Regions from separate parts of the Kitasatospora sp. NPDC096140 genome, predicted to be linked through region 2. Evidence: riboswitches for the same ligand, from Rfam matches in the RefSeq annotation. Region 2 holds a riboswitch; the other holds the start of a gene.
The links. Region 2 has a riboswitch for cobalamin ahead of ABT048_RS12425 (cobalamin biosynthesis protein). Riboswitches for the same ligand answer to the same signal wherever they lie in the genome.

Region 1 (5,581 bases), on a different contig from region 2:
ACCCCGGCCCGCGCCGCCTCCGCGGCGACCGTCGCCCTGACCGCCGGAGCCCTGCTCCTCTCCGCCGTTCCCGCCCACGCGACGGCCAGCCCCACGCAGATAGCCACCTCCAAGAGCACCGGCGTCACGTACCTGAAGTCCCTCCAGGCCGCCGACGGCAGCTACGTCACCGGCGGAGGCCTCTCCAACGAGTGGGCCTTCAGCGCGCTGGCGGCCGCCGGCACCGCCGCCGCGGACGTGACCCCCGGCGGCGACCCGAGCAAGAACGCCCGTCTGGTGTACCGGAACCAGCTCGCCGTCGCCGGCTGGCCCGGCGGCTCGCCGGTGGTCACGGACTACGAGCGCGCCATCCTCAACTCCTACGCCGCCGGGATCGACCCCGCCCGCGTCGGCCCCGGCCGCAACCTGATCGCCGACGCGGTCGCCTACTGGCAGACCGCCGAGCCCGGCTACTACGGTCCGTCCGCCAACTTCAACGGCACCGTCTTCGGCCTGCTCGCCCTCGCGGGCGCCAAGACCCAGACCGGCACCCAGCGCGCCCCGCAGGCCCTGCTGAACGCCTCCGTCACCGCGGTGCGCGCCAACCAGCACAACGACGGCGGCTGGAACTACAGCAAGGCCGCGGGCGACCCGACCGCGCTCGCCCAGGGCAGCGACATCGACATGACCGGCGCCGCCATGGCCTCGCTGTGCGCGGCGGGCGTCCCCAACACCGACCCGGCGATCGTGGTCGCCAAGAACTTCCTCAAGGGCAAGCTGGCCTCCTCCGGGGCCTTCAACGCCATGTTCGGGGTGAACACCGACTCCAACGGCTGGGCCGTGTCCGGCCTCAACGCCTGCGGCATCAACCCGCAGGGCACCGACTTCACCAGCGGCACCGGCAAGACCCCGCTCGACTTCCTCATCGCCCAGCAGTTCAAGCCCGGCGGCGGCTTCAAGTACCTGCCCACCGACACATCCCCGTCCCCCTACGCCTCCGTCGACGGCCTGCGCGCCGTGGCCGGGGCCGGGTTCACCGCCACCCCGCCCGCCCCGGTCACCGCGGGCGAGCCCACCTGGACCGCCACCACCGGCTTCACGGCCGGCACCGCCGCCAGGCTCGCCCTGGTCGTCGACGACGGCACCGGGGCGCTCAAGGCCTGCACCGTCACGCTCACCCCGACCGGCAGCACCGCGACCCTCGGCGACGTCCTCGACGCGGCGGGCACCGCCACCCCGGCCGGCTGCGTCACCGCTGTCACGCCGTCCACCGGCGGCGGCACCGTCACGGCGATCAACGGCACCGCCAACAGCGGTTCGTCCACCTGGAAGGTCAGTCTGGACGGCGCCACCGCCACCGGTGCGACCCGCGCCACGGTGGTCCACCTCGGCGACACCGTCTCGCTGCGCTACGGCAGCTGACCGCACGACTCCGCAGGGGAGTCGAGCACGGATCATCCTCCCCTCGGCAGGGCAGAACCACGACGGCCCGACGGATCCCGCCGCCGGACCACGGAACAGGGGGAAGTGGTACCGATGGGTGTCTCCAGGTGGGTGGCAGGCGGCTACGTGGCCTCGGTCGGCGTACTGGCCGCCCTGGGCGGGCTGACGGGGAACGGGCGCTACTACCTCGCGTCGATCGTCCTCACCCTGCCCGTCGGGCTCGCCGCGTTCGCGGGCGTCTACCTCGCCCGGGGGCTGCTGACGGGCGTCGGTGAGCTGTTCACCACGACACGACTCCCGAACGGCGATGATCCCGGGTGGCTGACCACGGCGGGCATCGTGGCCAACACACTGCTGTTCACCGCTGCCGCCGTCATCACCGTGGTGCTGGCCGAGCGCTTCGTCCGCCGCCGGCGGTGAGCCCCGGGCACCCGGCGCCCCGGCTCCTCGTGGAAGGGGCTGGGGCACCGATGTGCCATGGGGTGTCAGGGCGCCGTGATGCCCGGCTGGGCGCCGGCGCCGAAGGACCAGCCCTCGACGTCGCCGGGCGCCGGGTTGTAGCTGCCCGCGCCGAGGTTGCTGTACGACCAGGGGCCGCCGTGCTGGGCGTGCCAGTACGACCAGTAGGCGCTGCCGGTGGGGTTGGTGCAGGTCGTCGGCAGGCTGTTGATCTTGCAGACGAAGCCGGGGAAGCGCGGGTGGAAGGCGTACGAGAACCCGGCGCCGGTCAGCGCGGCCAGGCCGCTGGCCGGGTCCCCGGGGGCGCAGCCGGTCTCGATGCCGCCGCCGACGGCGGTGAAGTCGACCACGACGGTGACGCCGGTGGTGCCGTCGCATGCCGCCGCGTGGGCCTGCGGGGCCTGGGCGGCGGAGGCGCCGAGCAGGCCGGCGGTGAGGGCCGCCGCGGCCGCGATCGACCCGAGCGTACGGCGGGCCGGGCGGGCCGGGCGGGCCGGGGTGAGGGTGTCGGTCATCGGTGAACTCCTCGCGGTTTCGGGCCTGTTCAGCGGGTGGCCGGGGCCGGGCAGGCCAGGGTGGGGGCGTCGGGGCGCGCGCCGGCGGCGGACAGGGTGGCCAGCGGCGCACCGCCCAGGCCGAGGACGGCCTGCGCGGTCGCCCGGGCGCCGTTGCCCGCGTTGAAGCCGGTCGCGTCGTAGGCGACCGCGCCGCGGACCGCCGGGTCGGCGGCGCAGCCCTGCTGGAGCTTGACCAGCCGGCTCCAGCCCTTGAGGCCGGCACCGAAGCGCCCGCCCGAGAGCAGGGCCTGGGTGGCCAGGCCGGTGGTGTTGGCGTTGGAGGCGGTCGCCCCGGCGGCCGCGAAGCCGCCATCGGCGTTCTGGTGGGTGGTGAGCCAGGTGAGGCCCGCGTTGGCCTTGGCGGTGCGGCCGGTGGCGGCGAGGGCCTGGGCGGCGAGGGCGGTGGCGTCCGGGTCGCCGGCGCAGGTGGCCTGGCCGAAGGCGACGGGGAAGCCGCCGTCCGCGCACTGGCTGTTCGCGAGGTAGTCCACGGCTGCCGCCGGGGCGCCGCCGGGGGTGCGGTGCAGGGCGATCAGGGCCAGTGACTGGCCGAAGGCGTTGCTGTAGTCGCCCCACTGGGAGCGGTCGGAGAAGCGTCCCTCGGCGGTCTGGAGGGAGCGCAGCCGGGCCGGCAGGTCGACGCCGCCGAAGTTCGCCGGGTTCGCGTCGCGGACCTCGGCGGCGAGCAGCAGCTTGGCGGTCGCGCCCGCGTACGCCTCGGTGGTGCCGTCACCGAGGTAGCCGGAGATGATCTCGGGCTTCGCCAGCCAGACGGTGGCGTTGGCGGCGGCCTCGTCGGAGCTGTGCGAGGCGGCGAAGGCCAGCACGGCGTCGATGGTCAGCCCCTGGTCGGGGTAGGCGGTGCCGTTGAAGACGGACTCGAAGTGGTCACCGCCGACGAGCTGGCGGGCCAGCCAGCCGGCCGCGGCGGCGTCGGGACGGACGGTCCTGGACGAAGACGAGGTCGTGTCGGCGTGGGCGGCGGTGGCGGCGGGGAGCGCGGTGGCGAGGGCCAGGGCGGGTATCGCGAGCAGACCGAGGGTACGGCGGAGCGTGGGCATGGGTGCCTTTCCGGGCCTGGACGCAGGGGCCCGGAGGGCGTCGGCGCCGTGCCGGAGCAACCCTCGGAGCTCCGGCCCGCAGACCACGACGGGAGGAGGGGACGACACACCTCCGCCGACGGGTACTCGGGCTCGCCGCCGACGTGGCGTCGGCGGCCTACCGTTGCGGGCCAGCGCCGGATTCGAACCGGACTTCCCCCGTGGGCGGAGTCACTACGTGACGGCTCATCATGGCGAAACGGAAAAGATCGGGTCAAGGGATCGTGCGTCACATCACGGTGACCACGGCGTAGTTCGCCGACTCGCCCCCGCCGGCCGGACGAGATCGCAGCGGTTCGGACGGCAGAATGCCTCCCATGCGGCACATCTTCGTCATCGGTATCGGCGCGGGCGACCCCGACCACCTCACCCTGCAGGCGGTCAGGGCGCTGGCCCGCACGGACGTCTTCTTCATCCTCGACAAGAGCGAGGAACGGCAGGACCTGATCCGGCTGCGTCGCCGGATCCTCGCCGAGCACGGCCGCGCCGGGCACCGCGTGGTCGAGGCGCCGGACGCGGAACGGGACCGCGGCACCCCCGCGTACGCGGCCGCCGTCGACGACTGGCGCGTCCGCCGCGCCGACCTGGTCGAACGGCTCCTCGCCGAGCACCTCGGCGAGGACGAGACCGGCGCCTTCCTGGTCTGGGGCGACCCGAGCCTGTACGACAGCGTCATCGCCGTCGTGGACGACGTCCTGGCCCGCGGCACCGTCGGGTTCGACTTCGAGGTGGTCCCGGGCATCAGCAGCGTCTCGGCGCTCGCCGCCCGCCACCGCACCACACTGACCCGGGTCGGCCGCCCGGTGCAGATCACCACCGGCCGCCGTCTGGCCGAGGGTTTCCCCGAGGGCGTGGACGACGTGGTGGTGATGCTCGACGGCCGGGCCGCCTTCGCCGGGATCGACCCCGAGGGGTTGGAGATCCGGTACGGCGCCTACCTCGGCACCCCCGACGAGATCCTCGTCGCCGGCCCGCTCGCCGAGGCCGCCCCGAGGATCCGCGAGCTGCGCGAGCAGGCCCGCGAGCGCAAGGGCTGGATCATGGACACCTACCTGCTCCGGCGGGCCGGGAGCTGACCGGCGGTGCGCCGCCCCGTGGAGGGGGCGGCGCACCGGGCCGGCCCGTCAGCGGTTGCCGAACGTCAGCGGTTGCCGAACGTCAGCGGTTGCCGAACGTCGGCGGGCGCTTCTCGGCGAAGGCTGCCATGCCCTCCTTCTGGTCCGCCGTGGCGAAGGTGGCGTGGAAGAGCCGGCGCTCGAAGCGGACGCCCTCGGCGAGGGTGGTCTCGTACGAGCGGTTGACGCTCTCCTTGAGCATGACCGCCGCCGGAGCGGACATCGCCGCGATGGTCTCGGCGGTGGCCAGGGCCTCCGTCTGCAGCTGGTCGGCGGGGACGATCCGGGAGACCAGGCCGGCCCGTTCGGCCTCCTCGGCGCCCATCATCCGGCCGGTCAGGCACAGCTCCATCGCCTTGGCCTTGCCGACCGCCCGGGTGAGCCGCTGCGAGCCGCCGATGCCGGGGATCACACCGAGCTTGATCTCCGGCTGCCCGAACTTGGCGGTGTCCGCGGCCAGCAGGACGTCGCACATCATCGCCAGCTCGCAGCCGCCGCCCAGCGCGTACCCGGCCACCGCCGCGACGACCGGCTTGCGCAGCGCGGCGAAGCGGTCCCAGGCGGCGAACCAGTCGCCGAGGTAGGCGTCGACGAACTCCAGGGACTGCATCTCCTTGATGTCGGCGCCGGCCGCGAAGGCCTTCTCCGAGCCGGTGACCACCAGACAGCCGATCTCCCTGTCCCGGTCGAACTCCGTGGCCGCGGCGACGACTTCGGTCATCAGCTGGGTGTTGAGCGCGTTGAGCGCCTTCGGGCGGTCGAGCGTGATCAGCCCCACCCGGCCCTTGCGCTCGACCAGGATCGTCTCGAACGTCATGCGGTGTCCTTCCGGAGGGTGGTGATGATGGCGGAGAAGTCCAGCCCGGCGCCCGCCCCTTCGGCGAACGCGGCGTACACCTCCGATGCCCTGCCGCCCAGTTCGGCCGGT
Region 2 (5,581 bases):
AAGCCGAGCCGTTCGGCGTCGCGGCGGGCGGAGCCCGGCAGGTCGAGGACCGGCGAGTCGAGGATCAGACCGCTGATGGCGTGGGCCCAGGTCGAGCGGGCCGCGGTCTGCAGGACCACCGTGGCGCCGACCGACCAGCCGTAGAGGATCACCCGGCTCGCGCCGTTGTCGAGCGCCAGCCGTACCGCCGCCTCGACGTCCCGCCACTCGGTCTCGCCGAAGTGGCTGTACCCGTCCGGGGAGGCCGGGGCTCCCTCGTCGCCGCGGTACGTGACGGCGAGGACGGGCAGGCCGAAGCGGTCGAGGACGGGCAGCACCGGGAGGGTCTGCTGGCGGTCGGCCTCCGGGCCGTGGACGAGGATCACCCAGGTGCCGCGCTTGCCGTCGAGGTGCCAGGCGGGGAGCGCGCCGAGTTCCCCGTCGGCGGAGGTGTCGGTGTAGGCGAGGCCGAGTGCCCGGGTGGGGTCGCCGAGGTGGACGCGGGGGGTGAAGCGGACCTCGGTGCCGGGGGTGAGCGTGCCCTGGTCGGCGCGGACCAGCCGACGGGTGACGCCCTGCTCGTCGCTGTGCAGGACGTCCTCGACGACGGCGTGGCCGTTGTCGCCCCACTCGACCGCCCAGCGGCCGGGGTGCAGGCTCTCCGGACTGCGGGTGAAGGTGACCCGCCCGGCGCCGACGCTCCGGACCACGACCGGCCCGGACTCCCGCCCGGACTCCCGCCCGGCGGTCACCGGACGGACCATCCGCTCGGAAGCCCGACGGCCGATCACCAGGACGACGGCCCCGGTTCCGACGGCGGCGGCCGCCACGACGGCAGCGGTTCCCCAGCGCATATCGTTCCCCGCTCTGTTGGTCTCGGACCGGACGGTGTTCGTGCACCAGTCCACCGGCGCCCCGCCCGCGCGGCCACCGGGCTGACCCGTCCGGGGCACGGCCTCCGGATCCGCACCCGCCGTCGGAGGGCCGGCCGCCTCCCCTTGTTACGCGGTCGGCCCGGTGGTGCCCGTTGTCACGCGGTCGGCCCGGTGGTGCCCGCGGTGTCGAGGAGGTGCCAGAAGCGGGGGGTGAGGGATCCGGCGGCCGGGGGCGGTGCGGTGCGGGCGGTGGCGCCCCAGTGGGTAGGGACGTGGTGCTCCTGGTGGAGGGCGGCGAGGGCGTCGGCGAGGGCGTCGGCGGGGGCGGGGACGATGCGGGCGAGGGCGCGGAGGTGGGGCTGCCAGCGGCCGGTGACGCACTGGCGGAGGAGGTGGTCGAGCGCCTCCCCGCGGCCGGTGGCCTCGACGAGTTCGGGCAGGCCGAGGCCGAGGACGTCGGCGAGGGCGCGGGTCTGTTCCTCGTCGCCCTCCCAGCGGTCGGTCAGTTCGGCCTGCCGGTAGGAGCCGAGGGTGGTGCCGGTGCGCTCGGCGACGGCCGCCTGGCCGAGCTCACGGGCGACGCGGTGGTCGCGCAACCGGACCGGACGGGTGTCCATCAGCTGGGCGGCGGGGCACCAGAGGGCGCGGGCGAGGGCGATGAACTCCGCTTCGCCGGGGCGCAGCTCGCCGCTCTCCCAGGCGAGGACGTGGGCGGGCAGCAGCCGTACGCCGTGCGCGGCCAGGCCCTCGGCGACCTGTTCGGGGGTGAGGCCGAGGGCGGCCCGGTGGGCGCGGGCGGCTGCGGGCGAGAACGGCACCGGGGGCGGGGCGGCGGGGGGCTTTCTGCGACGCATGCCACCGAACGCTAGGCGCGGACCACGGCGCGACCCCAGCGACCGAACCCACGAAGCGGCCGGCCCGGGGGCGGTGCCGCGCTGGGCGATCCCACAGCTCATCGGCCGCCGTCCCGTGTGACCAACCCCTCCGTGACCTCGGTTGACTCCCGGTTCGGCCGCGTGATGGGATCCTGGGGCCAATCGGAGGCATGGAGAGGAAGCCGGTGCGAGTCCGGCGCGGTCCCGCCACTGTCACCGGGGAGCACGCTCGGAAATCTCGCCACGGCGGGCCGTCAGAAGCCGCTGGAAGGCACCGGGGGTGCGTCCGACCCGGAAGCCAGGAGACTCTCGCCCCCGCTACGTCGATCCAGGGCGCGGACCCTGAGTGAGGACACGCACGCGATGCAGGCTGCCCCGCCCGGCCGGACTCCGAACTGCCTTCCGCCGAGCCGTCTCCCGATGAGCCGCCTCTCGATGAGTCGCCTTCCGCTGGGCTCCCTCTCGTTGAGCTGTCCCTCCATGAGCCGCCTTCCGGCGTGCGGCCGGTGACCGTCCGTCCTGCGGCCGGCCGCCGCTGGGGCCGCGCCGCCGCGTTCGCGGTGGGCGCCGTCGTGGGCTACGCCGCCGACGCCCGCTTCGCCGACCCGCGCCGGGGCCACCCGGTGGCCGTCTTCGGCAGCGCCGCCACCCGCCTGGAGCGGCGGCTGTGGCGCGACGACCGGGCGGCCGGGGCCGGGTACACGGCGCTGTGCGTGGGTACGGTCGCGGCGGGCGCCCTCGCCCTGGACCGTACCGTCGGCCGGCGACCGCTGGGCCGGGCCGCACTGGCGGCGGCCGCGACCTGGACCGTGCTCGGCGGCACCTCGCTGACCCGGGAGGCCCGCGCCATCGGCCGCTCCCTGCAGCAGGGCGACCTGCGGGCCGCGCGGGAGCGGCTGCCGCACCTGTGCGGGCGGGACCCGAGCGCGCTGGACGAGCAGCAGATCGCGCGCGCGGTGGTCGAGTCGGTGGCCGAGAACACCGCCGACGCCGTGGTGAACGCCCTGGCCTGGGGCGCCCTGGCCGGCACGCCCGGGCTGCTGGCCTTCCGCGCGGTGAACACCCTGGACGCCATGGTGGGCCACCGCTCGCCGCGCCACGCCCGGTTCGGCTGGGCCTCGGCCCGGCTGGACGACGTGGCGGGCTGGCCCGGCGCCCGGCTGACGGCCCTGCTGACGGTGGCCGCCGCCCCGCAGCCGCGGACGGCCTGGCGGGTCTGGCGGCGCGACGGCTCCTCGCACCCGAGCCCGAACGCCGGTCAGGCGGAGTCGGCGTTCGCCGGCGCGGTGGGCGTGCGGCTGGGCGGGACGCTGCAGTACGGCGAGCGCGTCGAGCACCGGCCGGTGCTCGGCGGGGAGCTGCGGCCGGTCACGGTCGACGACATCGAACGGGCCTGCACGCTCTCCCGGCGGGTGGGCGCGCTGGCGCTGGGTACGACGGTCGCGGGGCACGTCCTGCTGCGCGCGCTCCGTGGGAAGAGGGGAAGGGCATGACGAACGCGCTGCTGGTCGCCGGGACGACCTCGGACGCGGGCAAGAGCGTGGTCACCGCCGGCATCTGCCGCTGGCTGGCCCGCCAGGGCGTGCGGGTCGCGCCGTTCAAGGCACAGAACATGTCGTTGAACTCCTTCGTCACCGCCGACGGCGCCGAGATCGGACGCGCCCAGGCGATGCAGGCGCAGGCCGCCCGGGTGGAGCCGGAGGCGGCGATGAACCCGGTGCTGCTGAAGCCCGGCGCGGACGGCCGCAGCCAGGTGGTGCTGCTGGGCAGGCCGGTCGCCGAGGTGGGCGCGCTGGACTACCGCGAGCGCAAGCCCGTCCTGCTGGAACGCGCCCTGGAGTGCCTGGCCGATCTGCGCAGCCGCTACGAGGTGGTCGTCTGCGAGGGCGCCGGATCGCCCGCCGAGATCAACCTGCGCGACCGCGACATCGCCAACATGGGCCTGGCCACGGCCGCCGGGCTGCCCGTGGTGGTGGTCGGGGACATCGACCGGGGCGGTGTGTTCGCGGCGATGTACGGCACGCTGGCGCTGCTGTCCGCGGAGGACCAGCGGCACGTGGCGGGCTGGTTCGTCAACAAGTTCCGCGGCGACGCGCGGCTGCTCGCGCCCGGCCTGGAGATGCTGCACGGGCTGACCGGCCGTCCGGTGCTGGGCACCCTGCCGATGCTGCCCGGGCTGTGGCTGGACGCCGAGGACTCGCTGGACCTGTCGACCGTGGTGGACCGGGTCGACGGGCGCGGCCCGGTCGGGGCGGACGTGCTGCGGGTGGCCGTGGTGCGCTTCCCCCGGCTGTCCAACTTCACCGACGTGGACGCGCTGGCGCAGGAGCCCGGCGTCCTGGTGCGCTGGGCCACCAGGCCGGAGGAGCTGGCCGACGCCGACCTGGTGGTGCTGCCCGGCACCCGGGCCACCGTGGCGGACCTCGCCTGGCTGCGCGAGCGCGGCCTGGAACCGGCGCTGAAGGCGCGCGCGGCGGCCGGGCTGCCGATCCTCGGGGTCTGCGGCGGCTACCAGATGCTGGCGCGCGGGATCGTCGACGAGGTGGAGTCCAAGGCGGGCGCCGTCGACGGGCTCGGCCTGCTGCCGACGCAGGTGCGGTTCGGCGTCGAGAAGGTGCTGGCGCGGCCGGTCGGCGAGGCGTACGGCCGGCGGGTCGTGGGCTACGAGATCCACCACGGGGTGGTGACCGTGGAGGGCGGCGACAGGTTCATCTCCGATGACCGGGGGCAGAGCCTGGACGGCTGCCGGGCGGGCTCGGTCTGGGGCACGACCTGGCACGGCGTGCTGGAGAACGACGGCTTCCGCCGCGAACTCCTGCGCGAGGTCGCCGACCTGGCCGGGCGGGCGTTCGTGCCGGCCCCGGACACCTCGTTCGCCGAGGCGCGCGAGGCCCGGCTGGACCGGCTGGGCGACCTGATCGAGGAACACGCGGACACCGACGCGCTGTGGAAGCTGATCGAGGGCGGGGTGCCGGCGGCCGGATCGCTGCCGTTCCTGGCGCCCGGGGCACCTGGGAGTGACGCATGACTGACGTCCGCTATCCGTTCACCGCGATCGTCGGCATGGCCGACCTGCGGCTCGGGCTGCTGCTGAACGCGGTCTCCCCCGCTGTGGGCGGCGTGCTGGTGCGCGGCGAGAAGGGCACCGCGAAGTCGACCATGGTGCGCGCGCTGGCCGGCCTGCTGCCGTCCATCGCCACCGTTGAGGGCTGCCGCTTCGCCTGCGACCCGGCCGCGCCCGACCCGCAGTGCCCGGACGGGCCGCACTCCGCCGCCGTGAGCCACGAACGGCCGTCCCAGCTGGTCGAGTTGCCCGTCGGCGTGGCCGAGGACCGGATCGTCGGCTCGCTGGACCTGGAGCGCGCACTGGCCGAGGGCGTCAAGGCGTACGAGCCCGGACTGCTCGCCCGGGCGCACCGCGGCGTGCTGTACATCGACGAGGTGAACCTGCTCCAGGACCACGTGGTGGACCTGCTGTTGGACGCCGCCGCGATGGGCCGCTCGTACGTCGAGCGCGAGGGCGTGTCGGTGCGGCACGCGGCCCGCTTCCTGCTGGTCGGCACGATGAACCCGGAGGAGGGCGAGCTGCGGCCGCAGCTGCTCGACCGGTTCGGCCTGACCGTCGAGATCGCCGCCACCCGGGACCCGGCCGAGCGCGCCGAGGTGGTCCGGCGCCGGCTCGCGTACGACGCGGACCCGGCCGGCTTCGCCGCGCGGTTCGCCGAGGAGGAGCGGGCGCTCGCCGAACGCATCACCGCAGCCCGGGAGTTGCTCCCCAAGGTCGAGCTGACCGATGTGGCGCTGCGTCAGATCACCGCGGTGTGCGCCGCGTTCGAGGTGGACGGCCTGCGC

Region 1: another riboswitch for cobalamin. It lies ahead of ABT048_RS19600 (peptidase); the one in region 2 lies ahead of ABT048_RS12425 (cobalamin biosynthesis protein).

Annotation. Positions count from the first base shown of each region.
Region 1 covers NZ_JBEOUW010000017.1:83,992-89,572, forward strand. The annotation lists gene ABT048_RS19585 (prenyltransferase/squalene oxidase repeat-containing protein) at 37-1,401, shown strand; gene ABT048_RS19590 (hypothetical protein) at 1,516-1,842, shown strand; gene ABT048_RS19595 (SCO2322-related protein) at 1,908-2,396, opposite strand; gene ABT048_RS19600 (peptidase) at 2,426-3,499, opposite strand; cobalamin riboswitch at 3,600-3,749, opposite strand; gene cobF (precorrin-6A synthase (deacetylating)) at 3,856-4,614, shown strand; gene ABT048_RS19610 (enoyl-CoA hydratase) at 4,697-5,470, opposite strand; gene mmsB (3-hydroxyisobutyrate dehydrogenase) at 5,467-5,581, opposite strand, start outside.
Region 2 covers NZ_JBEOUW010000010.1:399-5,979, forward strand. The annotation lists gene ABT048_RS12415 (alpha/beta hydrolase family protein) at 1-833, opposite strand, end outside; gene ABT048_RS12420 (helix-turn-helix domain-containing protein) at 1,010-1,708, opposite strand; cobalamin riboswitch at 1,906-2,037, shown strand; gene ABT048_RS12425 (cobalamin biosynthesis protein) at 2,236-3,222, shown strand; gene ABT048_RS12430 (cobyric acid synthase) at 3,219-4,757, shown strand; gene ABT048_RS12435 (putative cobaltochelatase) at 4,754-5,581, shown strand, end outside.